DNA from 2 places in the Clostridium sp. CTA-19 genome. Region 1 is predicted to be linked to the other one. Evidence: riboswitches for the same ligand, from Rfam matches in the RefSeq annotation. Region 1 holds a riboswitch; the other holds the start of a gene.
What was found. A riboswitch is a leader RNA that binds a small molecule or an ion and turns the genes downstream of it on or off. The one in region 1 is predicted to bind glycine.
Positions count from the first base shown of each region.

Region 2: it holds a riboswitch for glycine, as region 1 does, so the genes downstream of both, ACYUE0_RS10545 (GrdX family protein) here and ACYUE0_RS16575 (sulfide/dihydroorotate dehydrogenase-like FAD/NAD-binding protein) in region 1, are expected to answer to the same signal.

Region 1 covers NZ_BAAABH010000047.1:2,020-5,430, reverse strand. Annotated here, with positions in the region: gene gltA (NADPH-dependent glutamate synthase) at 1-1,295, opposite strand, end outside; gene ACYUE0_RS16575 (sulfide/dihydroorotate dehydrogenase-like FAD/NAD-binding protein) at 1,295-2,143, opposite strand; glycine riboswitch at 2,474-2,597, opposite strand; gene ACYUE0_RS16570 (iron-containing alcohol dehydrogenase) at 3,163-3,411, opposite strand, start outside.
Region 2 covers NZ_BAAABH010000016.1:125,336-128,746, reverse strand. Annotated here, with positions in the region: gene ACYUE0_RS10560 (glycine/sarcosine/betaine reductase component B subunit) at 1-244, opposite strand, end outside; gene ACYUE0_RS10555 (thioredoxin family protein) at 352-693, opposite strand; gene trxB (thioredoxin-disulfide reductase) at 775-1,701, opposite strand; gene ACYUE0_RS10545 (GrdX family protein) at 1,714-2,091, opposite strand; glycine riboswitch at 2,207-2,331, opposite strand; gene ACYUE0_RS10540 (DegV family protein) at 2,934-3,411, opposite strand, start outside.

The sequences.
Region 1 (3,411 bases):
CCAGCGTATACTCTAGCTTTTGAAGTTTTTCCTGTTTCTTCATCAGCTACGATACATTTCCATTTATTTACGTCTAATCCTTCTGTTGTTGAAGGTATTAATGGGTTTGGAGATGTTCCTAATGACATTATTACAGTGTCACAATCTATAACAAACTCTGAACCTGGTACTTCTACTGGTCTTCTTCTTCCAGATGCATCAGCTTCTCCAAGTTCCATTCTTATGCATTTCATTCCTTTAACCCAACCAGTTTCATCGCCTAAGATTTCAACTGGATTAACTAGAAGGTCAAAGATAATGCCTTCTTCCTTAGCGTGATGTACTTCTTCAGCTCTTGCTGGAAGTTCTGATTCACTTCTTCTATATACTATATGAGTTTCTGAACCTAATCTTAATGCTGTTCTAGCAGAATCCATAGCAACGTTTCCGCCACCTACAACACAAACTTTTTTTCCTGATTTTATTGGTGTTGGTGAATCTTCTTTGAAAGCTTTCATTAAGTTGTTTCTTGTTAAAAATTCATTTGCAGATACAACTCCGTTTAAGTTTTCTCCGTTAATTCCCATGAATTTTGGAAGACCAGCACCTGAACCTATAAATATAGCTTCAAATTTTTCGTCTCTTATTAATTCATCTATAGTAACAGTTTTTCCTACTATTACATTTGTCTCTATTTTAACTCCTAATTTTCTTAGGTTGTTTATTTCATGCTTAACAACTGTTTCTTTTGGTAATCTGAATTCAGGAATTCCATAAACTAAAACTCCACCTGGTTCATGTAATGCTTCAAATACAGTTACATCATAACCAGCTTTAGCCATTTCACCTGCAGCAGTTATTCCAGCAGGGCCTGAACCTATAACAGCAACTTTTTTACTATTTTTAGCTTTAGTTTCTGAAAGATCTACATCATGTTCTCTTGACCAATCAGCAACAAATCTTTCAAGCTTACCAATTGCAACAGCTTCTCCTTTTATTCCAAGTACACATTTGCTTTCACATTGTAGTTCTTGAGGACAAACTCTACCACAAACAGCTGGTAGTGCAGTATATCTATTTAATATTTTTGCAGCTTCTTCAAAATTTTCTTCTGCAACTTCATGTACAAATGAAGGTATATCTATTGATACTGGACATTTGCTAACACATGGTTTGTTTTTACAGTTTAAGCATCTTGATGCTTCTTTTACCGCTTCTTCTTCATTATATCCTAAACAAACTTCTTTAAAGTTTTTAGCTCTTGCTTTTGCATCTTGCTCTGATATTGGAGTTCTTTTCATTCTATCTACTGCCATTACTTGTTACCTCCTAATCTACAGCTTTTTTCAGCTTCTTCTGCTTTATACATTCCAGATCTTTTTAATGCCTCATCAAAATCTACCTTATGTCCATCAAATTCTGGTCCTTCAACGCAAGCAAATCTAGTTTTTCCATCAACAGTAATTCTGCAAGCTCCACACATTCCAGTTCCATCTACCATTATTGGGTTCATGCTTACTATTGTTGGTATATTTAATTTTTCTGTTAATTTACATACAAATTTCATCATTATCATTGGTCCTATTGACACAACTAAATCGTATTTCTTACCACCATTTACTAACTCTTCTAATTGGTTAGTAACCATTCCTTTAAATCCATATGATCCATCATCTGTACAAGTATAAACATTACATGCAACAGTTTTCATTTGATCTTCTAGGATTACCATGTCTTTATTTTTGAATCCCATTATTACATCAGCATTTACACCATGCTCATGTAACCATTTTACTTGTGGATAAACTGGAGCCGAACCAACTCCCCCTGATATGAATAGTATGTTCTTTTTCTTTAGTTCTTCTATGTTTTCATGTAATAATTCTGATTCCATTCCTAATGGTCCAACAAAGTCATGAAGATAGTCACCTTCATTAAGCTTTTCTAAATCCTTAGTAGAACATCCTATAGTTTGTACAACTATTGTAACTGTTCCTTTGTCTGTGTTTGTATCACAAATTGTTAATGGAACTCTCTCACCATTCTCATCATTTCTTATAATTACAAATTGACCAGGCTTAGCAGATTTAGCAACTCTTGGTGCTTCTATATTCATTAAGAATATATTTTCTGCTAAATCTCTTTTTTCTGCTATTTTGTACATATCCACTTCCTCCAAACTCAAAATAATATTGTTTGTCCACCTTATTATTAATTATCTTTTCACTAATTAAACTTATAATTTATATAAATTGTTTTAAAACAAGTTTTAACTTATATAGGGGGTTCCAAGTTGACTTTTAAAATCATACATTCCAAAACTTGGATACCCAAAATAGTGAGACATGCTCCGAATCCCTTCAAATTCAACACTACATTTTGTATGAAAATATTTTAAAGCTATTGAATAAATTTAAATTGGAGCTTGTTTCCCTATATTTATCCAATAATAAATAAAAAAAGGGACCTTGTAAATAGACACAACAATAAAGAGCTATTTACACCTGTCCTTTTATCTGAAAGTTTCCCCCAAAGCTGAAAATTCGAGTTTCTTCTTCGATGCCACATAATCACATTTTCACTTTTTCCGTGCTTGTAGTCTCTCCAGGTTTATGTCCAACTGTTGTGCTGTACTTAAATAGTGCATATGGCTACTATTCATTTTTCTTCATTATATATGTTAAACATTTTCATGCTTAATAAAACCAGCTTTCTTCAACAATCTTCATTCATACCTTATTAACTTCTCAATTACTATTTTATAATCTTATATTAATATAGTCAATAACAATTAAGTATATTATTTGAATCTTTTAATTTATATATAAATTAAAACGAATTTTACCACATTCAATTATGTAATATTAAATCTTATTAAACTTTCTTCTAAATCACTTGTAAAAAAATACAGTTTAAAATTAAAATTTACTTCATACATATATTATATTTTTACTATAACACTGAAATTTGACTATTCAGTTTCAGCCATAATTCCTAATTTTTAAATCTTTTAAGGTTCCAAGTTGAATTTTACTGCTAGTTAACAACTTACTTTAGTTAAAAATTAAAAATTTATAAAAATTTGATGTATACCTTTAAATAGAGACTTTTCCCTTATTTAATTCATGTATAGAAATATAATAAAAATCACTGATAATTTATCAGTGATTTTATATTTTTTAATTAAAATTCAACGTCTACTCCATCAAATGTACATTCAAATACCTTTTTCATTTCATCTACAGATATTTCTCTTGGGTTAGATGCTGTACAAGCATCAACTACTGCATTTTCTGAAATAAAGTCTATATATTTATCAAACTCTTCTTTTTCCACTCCATATTCTTTTAATGTTAGTGGAATTTCCATTGCTTTATTTAATTGTCTTATACAATCAATTAAAGAGTTTATTAATTCTTCTTCATTACCACC
Region 2 (3,411 bases), on a different contig from region 1:
ATCCTGGGAATATTCCACCAGTTCCCTCAACTTTTACTCTTGGTTCAATTACGTCTTTTACAGGAATAATTCTAACCTCTTCACCTGGTCTTGCGATATCGAAGTCAATACTTTCTATTCTTTCATCTCCACCCACTTCTTTTAGCAGCTCTTCTTTATTAACATAAAGAGTTCCTTTTTCAACTTTTGTTTCTGGTCCAAATTGAAGATCTTTTATAATGATATTTCCAATCTCTAGACGCAAAACATTCACCTCCTAGAATATATAAAGTTAATATAACTTTTCATTTTTTATTTTATATTAAGGTAAGCAGCTAAGCTGCCTACCAAATATAACTAACTTTTTTCAGATTATAATGTTTCATAGTAAGCTTTTATGAAGCTATCTACATCTGCTATGTTAGATATTTTATCTGGAGTTATTGTTTCTACACATTCTCCAGTTTTGTATATTTTCATTGTTGGAAGTCCTAAAACTTTTTGTGCTATAGCAAGTCTTCTTGCTCCTGTTATATTTAAGCTGGTAAATTTAATTTTATCACCATACTTTTCTTCTAATTCATGAACTGATGGCATTAATTGTTTACATACTTCACATTTGTCACCCCAGAAGTCAACGAATACTGGTTTTTCACTTTCTCCTAAAACTTCTGTTTCAAATAATTCTTTGTTATCCTTATTGATTTCTAACATTTTTAGTTCCTCCTACTTTCAATTAAATTATTTAAATTTTTAAAATATATTTAATATTATATAAAAAATTTATTTTCTGAATTATTTATTTGCAATATAGTGTTCTGCTTGAGTTGCTGCTATAGCACCATCTGCTGCTGCTGTTATAACTTGTCTTAATGATTTTTTCCTAACATCTCCAGCTGCATAAACGCCTTCTATGTTAGTTTTCATATCTTCATCTGTTAAGATTTCGCCTCTATCACTTAACGCTAAATTGGTTCCTTCAAATACTTTTGTATTTGAATCATATCCTACAAATACAAAGCATCCTTGAACATTCAAATCACTTATATCATTTGTTTTAACGTTTCTAATTTTTAATCCACCAAGTATTCCATCATCATCTACTGCTTCTGCAACAACAGAATCCCAAAGAACTTCTATTTTATCATTTGCAAATACTCTTTGTTGAACTGACTTATTTCCTCTAAATTCATCTCTTCTATGAATTACTGTAACCTTTTCAGCAAATTTTGTTAAGTATATAGCTTCATCTAATGCTGAGTCTCCACCACCTACTACTGCAACATCTAATTCTTCAAAGAAATCAGCATCACATGTAGCACAATAGGAAACCCCTCTTCCCCTTAACTCCACTTCGTTTTTAAATCCTGCAAGTCTTGGATTAGCACCTGTAGCTATTATTATTGTTCTTGCTTCATATTCGCCTAATTTTCCTACTAATTTTTTAATTTCTCCGTCTAACTCTACCTTAACAATTTCATCTTTAACAATTTCTGTTCCAAAGTTTTCAGCTTGTTGTCTCATTCTTTCTATTTGCGGAGCTGTTTCATCTTTTATTGATCCTGGGTAGTTTTCTATTTCAGAAGTTGTAGCTGCTTGGCCACCAAATTTAGCTCTTTCTAAAAGCATAGCGCTCATCTTAGCTCTTCCTGCATATAATGATGCTGCTAATCCTGCTGGACCACCTCCGATAATAATCGTATCATAAATCTTTTTTTCCATGAATTACCCTCCTTATTCAATTGCGTGATGTATCAAATCGCAATCTATAACCTGAAAATCTTGTAATATTCTTTCACTCCAATCTGGAGTTTTGAAATCTCTTAAAAATTTTTCTGTTGTGTGTATTGCTCCTTCAATTATATCTAGTGATTGCATATCCAAACACCCTTTTTCTATTGACAAGCAAACAGTTCTATATGGAGTTTCATTAGGTTTTACACTACTCATCAACGGATGAGTTAAAAGCTCATGCCCTAGATGTATTTCATCCCTGACTTTTTTTAATACATCCATAGCCGCTTTTCTTTCTAAATATATTATTTTAAATTTACTTTCAAATTTTTCTTTAGATAATGGATTGTTTGTAACTATATATAATGGCTTTATCACCTAATTACCTCCTAACTATAAAAGGACATATGCAAAATTAAATATAATCTTGCCTATGCCCTGTCCTTTTAACCTGAGAGTTTTACTCCTTCGGTGCCCATGCTTTCCAGAGTTATGTCCATTTTCGATCCCTTTGCCTGAAAGTTTCGAATTAAATTTGGCTAAAATTTATTCTTTCTTCTTCGGCTACTTTATAATAAATTATTTGAAATATATAAAGTCATCTCTCGAAAATATCATCCATAATTTATTGAATTTTTAGATTTGTTTGAAATTTAACTTACAAGTTAAGTATATACTATCACAACATAAATTTCTATAATTTTTAGAATGTTTTGTATTTGAAATACCTATAAACAATTTAGAATTTTTAAATAATTTACAGTTTTATCTATTTTTTTCACTATTTTTTTAACATTATTCTTTATATTTATCTAAAATTCCTTATAGTTCTTGTTATTTTTATAACATAACTCTTATATATATTTATTTACTACTATTATATTATTAACTTAATTACATTGTTCTATAAATTTACTAATATTCAAATTATATATACTAATATAAGTATATGAAATTTTTTTTATTATTATTTTGCAACACTATAATTTTGAAATTTTCAAGCTTAACTCTATTTTTATAGGTAGTTTATCAACTCATACATAAAAACTTTAACTTCAAATTAAAACAGCAACAATTTAAAGAAAATTTCAATGCATAATTGACACTTGATGAAAAAACATTATGATATCTACTTATTTTCTTTAAATTTGCTTATAAATCTAAAAAAAATAGAGATTACTAAATCTCTATTATTTATATACTCTTTATTATTTTATATATTACTTTTCTATAAAAAATATTGCAAATACATTATTTCCTGAATGTACACCGACAGAACATCCTGGTGGACATTCATATACTTTAGCATTTTTGTTATTTAAAAATTCTTTTGAACTATCATATATAGAAGCATTCTCCTCTTTAAAGTCTGACTCTATAACAATAACAGGGTATTCTTCATCTAAATCATACTTTTCAAGGTATTCAAGTATCGATCTTTGAACTTTCTTATTTCCTCTTATCTTTTCCATAACAGTCATTTCACCGTTTTTTATAGTCAATAAAAGTTTTATACCTAAAAAGCTCCCTATTGCTCCTGCTGTTTTTGACAATCTTCCACCTTTGATTAAATTAGTTAATGATTGAAAGCATGTTATACTTTTAACCTTGTCTACAGTATTTAAAGTTTCATCATAAATTTCTTTAGCCGTTAAACCTTTATCTCTTAAAATAGCTGCCTTTAATACTAATACTCCA